One region of the Kitasatospora sp. NPDC127116 genome, then DNA from elsewhere that is predicted to be linked to it. Evidence: riboswitches for the same ligand, from Rfam matches in the RefSeq annotation. Region 1 holds a riboswitch; the other holds the start of a gene.
The links. A riboswitch is a leader RNA that binds a small molecule or an ion and turns the genes downstream of it on or off. The one in region 1 is predicted to bind glycine.
Positions count from the first base shown of each region.

Region 2: linked by a shared signal. The riboswitch ahead of gcvT (glycine cleavage system aminomethyltransferase GcvT) and the one ahead of gcvP (aminomethyl-transferring glycine dehydrogenase) in region 1 are both predicted to bind glycine.

Region 1 covers NZ_JBHXTL010000044.1:44,395-52,003, forward strand. The annotation lists gene gcvP (aminomethyl-transferring glycine dehydrogenase) at 1-2,856, opposite strand, end outside; glycine riboswitch at 3,094-3,197, opposite strand; partial or broken gene ACFVHV_RS19515 (PRC-barrel domain-containing protein) at 3,424-3,807, shown strand; partial or broken gene ACFVHV_RS19520 (YsnF/AvaK domain-containing protein) at 4,234-4,698, shown strand; gene ACFVHV_RS19525 (MFS transporter) at 4,900-6,396, shown strand; gene ACFVHV_RS19530 (DNA polymerase IV) at 6,539-7,609, opposite strand, start outside.
Region 2 covers NZ_JBHXTL010000006.1:134,179-141,787, reverse strand. The annotation lists gene ACFVHV_RS04455 (enhanced serine sensitivity protein SseB C-terminal domain-containing protein) at 98-1,024, opposite strand; gene ACFVHV_RS04450 (enhanced serine sensitivity protein SseB C-terminal domain-containing protein) at 1,142-1,945, opposite strand; glycine riboswitch at 2,204-2,305, shown strand; gene gcvT (glycine cleavage system aminomethyltransferase GcvT) at 2,534-3,655, shown strand; gene gcvH (glycine cleavage system protein GcvH) at 3,756-4,136, shown strand; gene glyA (serine hydroxymethyltransferase) at 4,217-5,485, shown strand; gene ACFVHV_RS04430 (L-serine ammonia-lyase) at 5,648-7,015, shown strand; gene ACFVHV_RS04425 (DHA2 family efflux MFS transporter permease subunit) at 7,096-7,609, opposite strand, start outside.

The DNA.
Region 1 (7,609 bases):
GCGGTCGCCGTACGCGCCGTCGATCCGGCTCACCGGCGGCCAGTACTTGTCCGCCGGGTTCACGCCCGCCGGGAAGACCGCCTCCTGCCGCGAGTAGCCGTGCGCCCAGTCGCCGGCCAGCGTGGCGGCGGTGTGCGGGGCGTTGCGCAGCGGGTTGTCGTCGGCCGCCCACTCGCCCGAGCCGACCTTGTCGATCTCGGCCCGGATGGTGATCATCGCGTCGCAGAACCGGTCGATCTCGTACAGGTCCTCGGACTCGGTCGGCTCGATCATCAGCGTGCCGGCCACCGGGAAGGACATCGTCGGCGCGTGGAAGCCGTAGTCGATCAGGCGCTTGGCGATGTCGTCCACCGTCACGCCCGTCTCCTTGGTCAGCGGGCGCAGGTCGATGATGCACTCGTGCGCGACCAGCCCGCCCGGGCCGGTGTAGAGCACCGGGAAGTGCGGCGCCAGGCGCTTGGCGATGTAGTTGGCGTTCAGCACCGCGACCTGGGTCGCGCGCTTGAGGCCCTCGCCGCCCATCAGCCGGACGTACGCCCAGGAGATCGGCAGGATGGCCGCCGAGCCCCACGGCGCGGCCGAGATCGGGCCCACGCCGGTGGCCGGGCCGGCCTCCGCCTGCAGCGGGTGGTTCGGCAGGTACGGCGCCAGGTGGGCGCGCACCGCGACCGGGCCGACGCCCGGGCCGCCGCCGCCGTGCGGGATGCAGAAGGTCTTGTGCAGGTTCAGGTGGGAGACGTCCGCGCCGAACTTGCCCGGCTTGGCGAGGCCGACCAGGGCGTTCAGGTTGGCGCCGTCCACGTACACCTGGCCGCCGGCCTCGTGCACCAGGGCGCAGATGTCGGTGATCTGGGTCTCGTACACGCCGTGGGTGGACGGGTAGGTGACCATCAGCACCGACAGGTTGTCGCGGTGCTGCTCGATCTTGGCCTTCAGGTCCTCGACGTCCACGTCGCCGTCGACCAGGGTCTTCACCACGACCACCCGCATGCCGGCCATCACGGCGGAGGCCGCGTTGGTGCCGTGCGCGGAGGACGGGATCAGGCAGACGTCGCGCTGGGTGTCACCGTTGGCGTGGTGGTAGGCGCGGACGGCCAGCAGGCCGGCCAGCTCGCCCTGCGAGCCGGCGTTCGGCTGGATCGAGACGGCGTCGTAGCCGGTCACCTCGACCAGCTGCTGCTCCAGCTGGCGGATCAGGGTGAGGTAGCCCTGGGCCTGGTCGATCGGCGCGAAGGGGTGCAGCTGGCCGAACTCCGGCCAGGTCACCGCCTCCATCTCGGTGGTCGCGTTGAGCTTCATGGTGCAGGAGCCCAGCGGGATCATGCCGCGGTCCAGCGCGTAGTCCCGGTCCGACAGGCGGCGCAGGTAGCGCAGCATGGCGGTCTCCGAGCGGTGGCTGTGGAAGACCGGGTGGGTCAGGTACTCGTCCTCGCGCAGCAGCGCGGCGGGCAGCGCGTCGGCGGTCTCGGGGACCTCGACCGGCTCGACGCCGAACGCGGCCCAGACGCCGGCCAGGTGCTCGCGGGTGGTGGTCTCGTCGGTGGAGACGGAGATCCGGTCCGCGCCGTCCTGGAACAGGTTGATGCCGTTGGCGCGGGCGGCGGCGGCGATCTCGGCGGCGCGGCCCGGGACGACGGCGGTGACGGTGTCGAAGAACTCGCCGTGCAGCAGCTCGACGCCGCCGGCCCGCAGGCCCTCGGCGAGCGCGGCGGCGTAGCGGTGGGTGCGGCGGGCGATGTCGGCCAGGCCGTCCGGGCCGTGGTAGACGGCGTACATCGAGGCCATCACGGCGAGCAGCACCTGGGCGGTGCAGATGTTGCTGGTGGCCTTCTCGCGGCGGATGTGCTGCTCGCGGGTCTGCAGCGCCAGGCGGTAGGCGCGGTTGCCGTCGACGTCGACGGAGACGCCGACCAGGCGGCCGGGCAGCGAGCGGGCGTACTCGGCGCGCACCGACAGGTAGCCGGCGTGCGGGCCGCCGAAGCCCATCGGCACGCCGAAGCGCTGCGAGGTGCCGCAGGCGATGTCGGCGCCCAGCGAGCCCGGGGACTTGAGCAGGGTCAGCGCGAGCAGGTCGGCGGCGACGGCGACGATCGCGCCCAGGCCGTGCGCCTGCTCGATCACCGGGGTGAGGTCGCGGACCACGCCGGTGGCACCCGGGTACTGGAGCAGCACGCCGAAGACGCCGCGCTCGGCGATCTCGGCCGGGATGCCCTCGGACAGGTCGGCGACGACGACCTCGACGCCGGTCGGCACGGCGCGGGTGTTGATCACCGCGACGGTCTGCGGCAGGGTCTCGGCGTCGACCAGGAAGACGCCGCCCTTGACCTTGGTGACGCGGCGGGCCAGCGCCATCGCCTCGGCGGCCGCGGTGCCCTCGTCCAGCAGGGAGGAGCCGGAGGTCGGCAGGCCGGTCAGGTCGGAGACCAGGGTCTGGAAGTTCAGCAGCGCCTCCAGGCGCCCCTGCGAGATCTCCGGCTGGTACGGGGTGTAGGCGGTGTACCAGGCCGGGTTCTCCATGACGTTGCGCAGGATCACCGGCGGGGTGAAGGTGCCGTAGTAGCCCAGGCCGATCATCGGCTGGAGCACCTGGTTGCGGCCGGCCAGCTCGCGCAGTTCGGCGAGGACCTGGGCCTCGGACCGGCCCGCGGGCAGGTCCAGGGCGGTGATGGAGCGGATCGCCTCGGGCACCGCGGTCCCGGCGAGCTCGTCCAGCGAGCCGTAGCCGACGGACGCCAGCATCTTCTCCTGCGCGGCGGCGTCGGGGCCGATGTGGCGGTTCTCGAAGGGGCTGGCCAGCTCAAGCTCGGTGAGGGTCGAGGCGCCGGTGGGGCGTCCCGCGTTCGGCTGGGCGTTCATGGTGGTCGAGGCCTCCTGGTCACGGACCGGCGGGGGTACGCACGCCGGCCGGCTCCACCGCTGCGGGCAGCGGACGAGCCTGGGCGCGCGGACCCAACAGGCCTCCCCCTCTGTCATCGGGACCTGAGAGCTTCACCCGCACGGAGCGCTGTGGGCGCCCCGCCGGCTTGCACCGTCGGTGAGGGTGGTGATCGCCGGCTTCCGTGCCGACGCTCCTGCCCTGCTTTCCAGAGTGACCTACCCCACACGGTACGGATGCCTGAGAGATTCCGGGGAGGAGTTGCTCCTTCGGCGCTCCGACCAGCGGTTTTCGTGATCGGAGACTCTCCCGAGCGGGCTCTGCGGTCGCCGCCCAGGGTACCAGCGGGAGGCCCCCCGATCACGGGTGTGTCTGGTCACTGGAGGTCTACGCGCGTCCCCCGGACGGTCCAGTGCCAACCCCGTACGGCGCACCCGGGGTCGCGCTCGTCCGATTCATGGCTTTTGGTGTGAAGTGGCGGACGGAATCGGGTGCTCCGGCCGCCTTCCTGCGGGAGTTCCGCAGGTTCAGCGCGCGGGAGGAAAGAAGTGCAGACGGACATCGACCCCCGGGACCTCATCGGCCACAAAGCCGTCGACCGCAACGGAGACAAGATCGGCACGGTCGACGAGGTCTACCTGGACGACGCCACCGGCCGGCCCGAGTGGGCCGCGGTCCGGACCGGCATCTTCGGCCGGGACGCCTTCGTCCCCCTGACCACGAGCGAGTTCGCCGGCGACGAGCTCCGGGTGCCGTACGACAAGTCGCTGGTGAAGGAGTCGCCGGACTTCGGCGTCGGCCAGCACCTGTCCCCCGCCCAGGAGCTCCAGCTCTACCGCTACTACGGGCTCGACACCCCGATGGACAGCCGCCCGAACGGCGAGAACGGGAGCCGGCCCAGGCAGCCCGACCTCGACTTCGGCACCACGGCGGCGGCGGCCGCCACGACGACCGCGGCGGCCCCGGCCAAGTCGCTCACCTTCCACACCCCCGAGCGGTCACCCGAGCGGTCGCCCGAGCACTCCCCCGAGTCCGCACCGACCAGGCCCCCCGTTGCCGCCGCGCCCGTTGCCGCCGACACCACCAGGACCGCCCCGGAGGCCGAGCTGCGGAGCCTCAGCACCCCCGCGGCCCCCACCGCCTCCCCGCCGGCCGAGCCCGGCTTCGCCGCACCCGCCGCCAGCACCGCCTCCGCCGCCCCCGTCGTGGAGCCGAAGCCGCAGCCGCAGCCCGCCGCCACGCCCGTCCCCACGCTCGCCCCGGCGGCCGCCACCACCGCGGCCGCGAACGTCACCGCCGCCGCGAACGCCGACGCCTCCTCGTCCGCCCCCAGCAGCCCGGTCGAGATCACCTGCCGCGAGGAGCGGCTGGAGATCACCACCGAGTGGCACACCCTCGGTACCGCGAAGCTGCGCAAGTACGTGACGACCGAACAGGTGGAGCGCCGCATCCCGGTGGTCCGCGAGCGCGTCCGGGTCGAGCGGACGCCGATCAGCGACGCCGAGCGCGCCACGCTCACCGAGAAGGAGATCTCCGAGGCCGTCGAGGAGGTGACCCTCCGCGAGGAACGCGCGGTGGTGCGCAAGTACCTCGCCCCCGTCGAGCGGGTCCGCCTGATCGTCGAGCGGTACACGACCGAGGAGGTGGTCCGGGAGGAACTCCGCCGCGAGAACGTCGAGGTCCACGACGCCACCGCCACCCGGCCCACCGCCTCGGCCACCCCCGCCCATTCCGCCGCCCCGCCCTCCGGCGCGTCCCCCGACGCGGCCCGTGACATGGCCCACGAGGCGCCCCGCCCGGCCGGCCTGCGACCGCTCGTCTGACCGCGGGGGCAACGCCCCGCGACCAGGGCCCCGGACACCGTCCGGGGCCCTGGTCGCGCGCCCGACCGGGCGCCCGACCTCCCTTGTCGCGTACCCGACCGTTCGTCTTTGCCAAAGCTTAACCACTCGATATTTGACACTCTGAAGTATCTCCCTGCATGGTTACTTCAGTTCATTCACTATGTACGGGAGGAAGCAACCGTGAGTGAGGCACCACAGCCCACCACCGCGGCCGAGAAGCAGAGCAGCGCCCGGGTCCTGCCGGCCCTCATCCTGGCGATGCTGTCGTTCAGCGTGGTGCAGACCGCGGTCGTCCCGATCCTGCCCTCGCTGGCCAAGGAACTGAGCGTCTCCGCGTCCAGCATCACCTGGCTGATGACCGCCAACCTGCTCTCCGCAGCCGTGCTGACTCCCCTCCTGGGCCGCTTCGGCGACCTCCGGGGCCGCAAGCCGATGCTGCTGATCTCGCTGGCCGGCCTGGTCGCCGGTTCGGCGCTGGCGGTCAGCACCCACTCCTTCACCTGGCTGGTCGTCGCCCGTGTCCTCCAGGGCGCCGGCGGTGGCGTCCTGCCGCTGGCGATCAGCATCGTCCGGGACGAGCTGCCCAAGCGGAAGGTGACCGGCGGCGTCGCCGCCATCAGCGCCTCGATGGGCGTCGGCTCCGGCCTCGGCCTGGTCGCCACCGGCCTCCTGCTGGAGCACTGGGACTACAAGTCGATCTTCTGGATGGGCCTGGTCTTCGGCCTGATCGCGATCGCCCTGGTCGCCTTCCGCGTCCCGACCGACCCGGTCACCGACAAGGAGGGCGGCGCCGACCCGCTCGGCGCCCTCACCCTGGCCGGCTGGCTCTCCGCGCTGCTGGTCGCGGTCAGCCAGGGCAACCACTGGGGCTGGACCTCCAACAAGACGCTCGGCCTGTTCGCCGTCGCCGCCGTGGTCGCCCTGGTCTGGGGGATCATCGAGACCAAGGTCGCGCACCCGCTCGTGGACATGAAGATGATGGCCCGTCCGGCCGTCGCCTTCACCAACGTGGCCGGCCTGCTCATCGGCTTCGGCATGTACGGCTCCTTCATGGTCATCAGCAACTTCGCCCAGACCCCGGAGAAGCTGACCCACTACGGCTTCACCGCCAGCGTGCTGCACGCCGGCCTCCTGCTGCTGCCGTCCGCGATCGGCTCGATGGTCGCCGCCCCGGTCGGCGCCCTGCTGATCGCCCGTCGCGGCCCGCGTCTGCCGCTGGTCCTCGGTGGCGTCCTCGGCGCCGTCGCGATGGCCTACCTGGCCGTGCGCCACGGGCACGAGGGCGACATCTACACCGCCTCGGCGATCTTCGGTCTCGGCGTCGGCCTCGCCTTCGCCGCGATGCCGGCCTACATCAACGGCGCCGTCCCGGTCGAGCAGAGCGGCATCGCCAACGGCATGAACTCCGTGCTGCGCACGGTCGGTGGCGCGATCGGCACCGCCGTCATGGCCGCCATCCTGACCGGCGACACCATGAAGCTGCCGCCGCAGATCCCGCTCTCCCTGCCCACCCTGGACGCCTACAAGCACGCGTTCTGGACGGCAGCCGTGGTCTGCGCCGTCGCCGGCGTCGTCCCGTTCCTGATCCGCGGCGGCACCGCGGCCGCCACCGCGACGGTCGCCGGCGGCGCGGCCCAGCAGGACTCCAGCCCCGAGCTGGTCAAGACCGACGCCTGACAGGGCGTCCGGCCCCCGCGCTCAGGGACAGGGCGCGGGGCCCCGGCCTCCGTACGTCGCGAGGGCATCACGAACGTACGGGGTCCGGCACGGTGATCGGCCCCACCCGGTACTCCCCCACCGGGTGGGGCCGCTTCGCGTTTCAGGCGCCCTCCGCCGGACCGCCGCCCTCGTCCGGCGCTCCGTCCGCCCCCTCGTCCCGGCGCAGCGGCAGCGGCCGGGAGGGTTCGAGCGCCGGGTCGTCCACCGCGAAGGTCCGCACCCGCCCGCGCTCGCTCCACGGCGTCTCGAACCGTACGGTGACCCTCCCGACGCCGCTGCCCTGCACCCAGCCCGGCCCGTGCTCCGCGTGCCGGACGTCCTGCCCGGGCATCCAGCGCCGCACCACGACGGCCTCCGGCTCCTCCGCGGCCTCCTCGGTCTCGGCCGCCGCCTCCGCGTGCTCCGCGGCCTCCTCCCGCAGCGCCTGGGCGAACAGGTCCTCCTGGGTGTAGTCGGCGAGTTGGGCGACGCCCACGCCGAGCAGCCGGACCCCGCCGGTGATGTCGACCTGCTCGGCCAGCCGGCGCGCGGTCGCGGTGATCACCGTCTCGTCGTCGGTGGGCCCGCCCAGCGTCTCCGAGCGGGTCAGCGTCGAGAAGTCGAACCGCCGGACCTTGAGCACCACCGTCCGCCCGGAGCGCCCGGCCGCCCGCAGCCGCCGCACGCACCGCCCGGCCAGCGCCTCCACCTCGCGCAGCACCCGCTCCCGGTCGGCCAGGTCCACCTCGTAGGTGTCCTCCACCGACACGGACTTGGCGTCCTGGTCGGCGATCACCGGCCGTTCGTCCAGCCCGGTGGACATCTGGAAGATCCCCGCACCGTGCGCCCGCCCGACCAGCTGCACCAGCTCCGCCTCCCCCGCCTCCGCGAGGTCGGCCACCGTGTTCAGCCCGGCCCGGCGCAGCACCTGCTCGGTGGCCGGCCCGATCCCGGGCAGCGCCCGCACCGGCATCGGGCCGAGCACGGCCCGCTCCTGCCCGGGCTCGACCATCACCAGCCCGTCCGGTTTGGCCTGCTCGGAGGCGATCTTGGCCATCAGCTTGGACCCGGCCGCCCCGACCGATCCGGTCAGCCCGGTCAGCCGCTGGATGTCCGCCCGCAGGTCCTCCGCCAGCGCCAGCACCAGCCGCTCGCCGGTCTCGTGGTCCGCCTCCAGCAGCGCCGGTCCGTA
Region 2 (7,609 bases), on a different contig from region 1:
CAAGATGACCGGAGCACACATCCGGAAATTCGTCCGGAAAGCATCGAAGCCGACTTGATGGACAATCAAGTCGGCTTCGGGGAATGAGTTTTGGGAATCAGCGCCCGGGGTAGCCGGGCCACGGCCGCTGCGGCGGCTGCTGCTGCCAGCCCTGCGCCGGCGACTGGGTGCCGTACCCGTAACCCGGCATCGACTGCCCCGGGTACGGCGGCGGGGGCACCGGCGGGTACGGACCGGTCGGCGGGCGGCCCGCCTCCCGGTCGAAGAACGGCCGCGCGTTGGCGCGCATCCACAGCGCCACCGGGTCGTACTCGTCCGACATCGCCACCGTGGACACCGCGAGCCCCTCCGGGGCCACCGCGATCGCACGCTGCATCAGCGCCCGCACCGCCTCCACCGCCGGCGGCGAACTCTCGTACAGGTCGAGGCCGATGGCCAGGTACGGCTCCCCCACCGCGGGCTGCACCCAGGCCCGGCGCAGGGCCCGCACCGCGCGCACCTCGGCGGCCTGCCGCTCCAGCAGCGCGAAGAACGACTGGGCGTTCAGCTGCGGCTCGCTCAGCTTCAACGGCCCGGCCGGCAGCCGGTCCAGGCCCGCGGCGACCCGCCGCAGGTCCGCCCACGGCACGCCGACGCCGCCGCCGGGCGCGTGCGGGTTGAGCCACAGGCCCCAGCGGGTGCGGTAGAGCGAGGCCGCGATCTCCCGGCCGGAGATGACCTCGTGGGCCCGCGCCCAGCCGGAGGCGGTCAGCTGCTCGGACGAGGTGACGGCCGGCGCGTAGCCGTGGCCGCTGATCTCCATGTTCCCGTACTGGGCGTCCGGGCTGCCCGGCGTGCCGTGCCACAGCAGCATCCAGACCTGGCCGTCCGCCAGCGCGTGCAGCAGCCGCTCGTACGCGTCGTAGCGCTCCGGCGCGACGTCGCGCAGGGCGCGCTCCAACGCGCCGGGATCAGCTCCCGGGCGCCCGGCCGGTGCCTGGCCCCAGGGCCCCGGCACACCGCCCGCTCCCGTTCCCGCACTCATGCGCCCACCTCGCCGCGCCTCTTTCCCTCAACCCGCCGGCCCGTCGGCCGTCTGCACGCACCCTATGGCGCTGCACCGGCCACCGCCACGGCGACGTGCCTTTGATACGAACCCCGCTCAGCCCCGCGAATAGAACGGCAGTACCCGGGTGAGCAGCCACTCGACCACCGGGTCGTCGGCGAGGTCGAGCAGTACGAGGTGGACGCCGCCGGGCAGCGGCGCGGTTCCCAGCGCTCGGCCGAGCGCGTCGTTCACCGCGGCCGGATCGGCCGGTGCCGCCGGGTCCAGCTGGACGCCCACGAACATCACGGTCGGCTCGCCCTCGATGCTGGCCAGCGCCCTGCGGGCGGTCAACACTCCCGGCATTGCCGACAGTTCGCCCCGGCAGGCGGCCAGGAAGTGCTCCGGGTCCTCGCCCGGCACCGGCTCGCGCAGCGCCACCCGGCCGCCGGTCGGCGCCGTGGCGTCGTCAGCGGCCTCCCAGCGGTCCCCGCGCGGACCGCGGCGCAGCTCGGCGACCCCCTGCGGCGGCACCGGGATGCCCACGGCCGCGTCCGGGTTCACCGCGATGCCCACGCCCAGCGGCAGCCCGCGGGCGAACTCCCACACCGGCGCCACCGCGAAGGCCATCCCCGGCGCCTGCTGGAGGAACACCTCCTGCGAGGAGAACACCGGCACGTACGGATCGCCGCCCAGCTCGACGGTCGGCAGGTCCAGCGCCTGCCCCTGCGGATCGGCCCCGGCCGGCAGCGGCACCCACACCTGGCTGCGCGCCAGCACCTCGATCACCCTCGGCGTCGCGCCCGGGTCGCCCAGGGCCGCGGTCAGCACCTGCTCCAGCTCGTTGGCCGGCCAGGAACCGCCCGCCGGCGCCTCCTGCGGTCCGCCCCACTCCTGCTGCTGCTCCACCGGGTACCCCATGCGCCGCCGATCCCGCCCTCTGCCGCTCGGCCGCCCTCTGCTGCGCCGACGCGCAGCAGTCTAGGGCCCCCGGGGCCTCCCCTTTAGGGCTCGTGTTCGGGTGCCGCGCGGGCCCCGGTCCCGGGTGCCGTCCCGGGCCCGCGCCCGGGTGCCGCGCGGTGTGACCGGGTCCCCTCTCCCCTCGCCGTCCCGGACGTGCCATGATGTGCCCGTCCGACGGCATGCGCCGCGGGCCCCCACAACTCCATACCGGCCGCTCGAACCCGCGCGGGAGAGCCCGGAGTGCCGTTCAGGCACAGCCGGCGCCGAAGGAGCAAGTCCTCCCCGGAATCTCTCAGGCACCCCTACCGCACGGGTTAGGCACATCTGGAAAGCGGCGCCCGGCCCTGTCGTGCGCCCACCCACGGTGCAAGCCGTCATGCTGTCCCCCAAGCTGGAAACAGCTGCGGGCGGTGGGCGGTGAAGCTCTCAGGTTCGACGACAGATGGGGAGACCCACGCCGCCGCATGCCCGCGCGCAGGGTCGAACCCGAGCGGGTCCGGTCCGGCGCGTGCACCCCTGAGTGCCCCGACCGAGGAGTTCCTGGCCATGTCGTCCCTCCGCCTGACCGCGCTCGACGCGCTGCACCGCGCCCTCGGCGCGACCATGACCGACTTCGCCGGCTGGGACATGCCGCTGCGCTACGGCAGCGAGCGCGAGGAGCACCTCGCGGTCCGCACCCAGGCCGGCCTGTTCGACCTCTCGCACATGGGCGAGATCACCGTCACCGGCCCGCAGGCGGGCGAGATGCTGGACCACGCGCTGGTCGGCTTCGTCTCCGCGCTGGGCGTGCTGCGCGCCCGCTACACCATGATCTGCGCCGAGGACGGCGGCATCCTGGACGACCTGATCGTCTACCGCCTGCGCGAGGACGCCTTCCTGGTCGTCGCCAACGCCTCCAACGCCCAGCTGGTCCTCGACGAGCTGATCGCCCGCGCCAAGGGCTTCGACGCCGTCGTCACCGACGACCGCGACACCTACGCGCTGATCGCCGTCCAGGGCCCGGAGGCCACCGGCATCCTGACGAAGACCACCGACGCCGACCTGCCCGGCCTGAAGTACTACGCGATCCTCCCGGCCCGGGTGGCCGACCGCGACGTGCTGCTCGCCCGCACCGGCTACACCGGCGAGGACGGCTTCGAGATCTTCTGCCGGCCGGCCGACGCCGAGCCGGTCTGGCAGGCGCTGACCGCCGCGGGCGAGGGCCACGGCCTGATCGCGTGCGGCCTGTCCTGCCGCGACACGCTGCGCCTGGAGGCCGGCATGCCGCTGTACGGGCACGAGCTGTCCACCGACCTCACCCCGTTCGACGCCGGCCTGGGCCGGGTCGTCCGCTTCGACAAGACCACCAACGAGGGCGCCTTCATCGGCCGCAAGGCGCTGGAGCAGGCCGCCGCCGCGGCCGAGACCAACCCGCCGAAGGTGCTGGTCGGCCTGGTCTCCGAGGGCAAGCGGGTGCCGCGCGCCGAGTACACCGTGGTCTCCACCGAGGGCGAGCCGATCGGCCGGATCACCTCGGGCGCGCCGTCCCCGACCCTGGGCAAGCCGATCGCGATGGCCTACGTCGACGCCGCCCACGCCGTCCCCGGCACCACCGTCGCGGTGGACGTGCGCGGCAAGCACGAGCCCGTCCAGGTCGTGGCGCTGCCGTTCTACAAGCGCGCCCGCTGAGCCTTCGCCGAGGCCCCCGTTTTTCCGTTTGCGCACGTCGCGGCCGTCCGCGCGGCGGCCCGCTTCGTCGTACCCGCTTCCCATCCTGGAGAATGACGCCATGAGCAACCCCCAGCACCTGCAGTACACCAAGGAGCACGAGTGGCTGACCGCGGCCGCGGACGGTGTCTCCACGGTCGGCATCACGGAGCACGCCGCCACCGCCCTCGGTGACATCGTCTACGTGCAGCTGCCCGAGGTCGGCGAGACCGTGACCGCCGGCGAGACCTGTGGCGAGCTGGAGTCCACCAAGTCGGTCAGCGACCTGTACTCCCCGGTGACCGGCGAGGTCACCGAGATCAACCAGGACGTCATCGACGACCCGGCCTCCGTGAACGCGGACCCGTTCGGGAACGCCTGGCTGTTCAAGGTGCGCGTCGAGGCCACCGACGAGCTGCTCAGCGCCGACGAGTACGACGCGCTCATCAACCCCCAGGGCTGAGCCACCCGACGGGACGGGCCGCGCACGGCGGTCCGCCCCGCCCCGGCCCCTTTCCCTCCTCCTCCCGGGAAGACCACACCATGACGGTTCTCAACCAGTCCCTGCACGCCCTCGACCCGGAGATCGCCGCCGCGGTCGACGCCGAGCTGCACCGCCAGCAGACCACCCTGGAGATGATCGCCTCCGAGAACTTCGCCCCGGTGGCGGTCATGGAGGCCCAGGGCTCGGTGCTGACCAACAAGTACGCGGAGGGCTACCCCGGCCGCCGCTACTACGGCGGCTGCGAGCACGTCGACGTGGTCGAGCAGATCGCGATCGACCGCATCAAGGCACTGTTCGGCGCCGAGCACGCCAACGTCCAGCCGCACTCCGGCGCGCAGGCCAACGCCGCCGCGATGTTCGCGCTGATCCAGCCGGGTGACACCATCCTGGGCCTGAGCCTGGCCCACGGCGGTCACCTGACCCACGGCATGAAGATCAACTTCTCCGGCAAGCTCTACAACGTGGCCGCGTACCACGTGGACGAGAAGACCGGCCAGGTCGACATGGCCGAGGTCGAGCGCCTCGCCAAGGAGCACCAGCCGAAGCTGATCATCGCCGGCTGGTCGGCCTACCCGCGCCAGCTCGACTTCGCCGCGTTCCGCCGGATCGCCGACGAGGTCGGCGCGCTGCTCATGGTGGACATGGCGCACTTCGCCGGTCTGGTGGCCGCCGGGCTGCACCCGAACCCGGTGCCGTACGCGGACGTGGTCACCACCACCACCCACAAGACCCTGGGCGGCCCGCGCGGCGGCGTCATCCTGTCCAAGGCCGAGTACGCCAAGAAGATCAACTCCGCGGTCTTCCCCGGCCAGCAGGGCGGCCCGCTGGAGCACGTGATCGCCGGCAAGGCGGTCGCCTTCAAGGTCGCGGCCTCGGAGGAGTTCAAGGAGCGCCAGCAGCGCACCCTGGACGGCGCCCGCATCCTCGCCGAGCGCCTGCTCCAGGCCGACGTGGCCGAGGCCGGCGCCAGCGTGCTCTCCGGTGGCACCGACGTCCACCTGGTCCTGGTCGACCTGCGCAACAGCCAGCTCGACGGCCAGCAGGCCGAGGACCGCCTGCACGAGGTCGGCATCACCGTCAACCGCAACGCGATCCCGAACGACCCGCGCCCGCCGATGGTCACCTCGGGCCTGCGCATCGGCACCCCGGCCCTGGCCACCCGCGGCTTCCAGGCCGAGGACTTCCGCGAGGTCGCCGACATCATCGCCGAGGCGCTCAAGCCCGCCTTCGACGAGACCGTCGCCACCGCGCTCAAGGCCCGGGTCAGCGCCCTGGCCGACAAGTACCCGCTGTACCCGAACCTCTGATCACTCCGGTGATCGTTCGGGCGGGGTGACCGGCCTCACCCCTCCGGCGTACCTGGCACCCCGGGGCACCGCGCACACTGGACAGTGCGCGCGGTGCCCCGTCCCGTGTCGGCCCCTCCCTGCCCGCAAGTCCTTCCACGAGACCAGACAAGGACGTCCCCCGTGGCCATCAGCGTCTTCGACCTCTTCTCCATCGGCATCGGCCCGTCGAGCTCCCACACCGTGGGCCCGATGCGCGCCGCCCGGATGTTCGCCCGCCGACTGCGCTCCGAAGGCCTCCTGGACGGGGTGACGGCGGTGCGCGCCGAGCTGTACGGCTCGCTCGGCGCCACCGGCCACGGCCACGGCACCCCGAAGGCCGTCCTGCTGGGCCTGGAGAACGCCTCGCCCCGCACCGTCGACGTCGACCAGGCCGACAAGGACGTCGAACGGATCATCGCCGAGAAGCGGATCAACCTGGTCGGCGAGCACACCATCGACTTCGACCCGGACACCCAGCTGGTCCTGCACCGCCGCCGCTCGCTGCCGTACCACGCCAACGGCATGACCCTGTGGGCGTACGCGGCGGACGGCTCGACCCTGCTGGAGAAGACCTACTACTCGGTCGGCGGCGGCTTCGTGGTGGACGAGGACGCGATCGGCGCGGACCGGGTCAAGCCCGACGACACCGCGCTGAAGTACCCCTTCCGCACCGGTGACGAGCTGCTGCGGCTCAGCCGGGAGACCGGCCTGTCGATCTCCGGCCTGATGCTGGAGAACGAGAAGGCCTGGCGCAGCGAGGAGGAGATCCGGACCGGTCTGCTGGAGATCTGGTCCGTGATGCAGGAGTGCGTGCGGGCCGGCATGTCCCGCGAGGGCATCCTGCCGGGCGGGCTGAAGGTCCGCCGCCGGGCCGCGTCCGGCGCCCGTGCGCTGCGCGCCGAGGGCATCGGGCCGGCCAACGCGATGGAGTGGGTGACCCTCTACGCGATGGCCGTCAACGAGGAGAACGCCTCCGGGCGCCGGGTGGTCACCGCGCCGACCAACGGCGCCGCCGGGATCATCCCGGCCGTCCTGCACTACTACCTGAACTTCATCCCGGGCGCCGACGACGACGGCATCGTCCGCTTCCTGCTCGCGGCCGGCGCCATCGGCATGCTCTTCAAGGAGAACGCCTCCATCTCCGGCGCCGAGGTCGGCTGCCAGGGAGAGGTCGGCTCCGCCTGCTCGATGGCCGCGGGCGGCCTCGCCGAGGTCCTCGGCGGCACCCCCGAGCAGGTCGAGAACGCCGCCGAGATCGGCATCGAGCACAACCTCGGCCTCACCTGCGACCCGGTCGGCGGCCTGGTCCAGATCCCCTGCATCGAGCGCAACGGCATGGCGTCCGTCAAGGCCGTCACCGCGGCCCGGATGGCCCTGCGCGGCGACGGACGGCACCACGTCTCGCTGGACAAGGCGATCAAGACGATGAAGGAGACCGGGGCCGACATGAAGATCAAGTACAAGGAGACCTCGCGCGGCGGCCTCGCCGTGAACGTCATCGAGTGCTGATCACCCGCTGATCCCGGCAGCCTGACGGCCCCCGGCGGAGTCCTGCTCCGCCGGGGGCCGCTTCGCGTGCCTCGTACGCCTCAGGCCTTCGTCTCGGTCCGGGCTTCGGACTTCGTCTCCGCCCGGGCATCGGCCGGGGCATCGGTCCGGGCTTCGGCCTTCGTCTCCGCCCGGGCTTCGGCCGGGGCATCGGTCCGGGTTCCGGCTCCGGCCGGCCGCGGGGCCCGGCTCGGGCGGACCAGGCAGGCGAAGGCCGTCGCCGCGGCCGCCAGCAGGACCCCGCCCACGACCGTGCCGTGCAGGCCGCCGGTGACCGCCGCCCCGACCGCCTCGTGGACCTCCGCCGGGAGGCCGTCGAGGGAGGCCGGGGTCAGCCCGCTGCCGGTGAGCCGGCCGGCCTCGGCGGACCCGAGGCGCTCCGCGAGGGAGTCCGTGAGCCGCGCCGTGTAGACCGCGCCGAGCGCCGCCATGCCGAGCGAGCCGCCGATGCTCCGCAGCAGCGTGACCACGCCCATCGCCGCGCCCATGTCCCGGGGCGGCACGGCCCCCATCGAGGTCAGCAGGGTGCTCTGCATCACCAGGCCGAGGCCGATC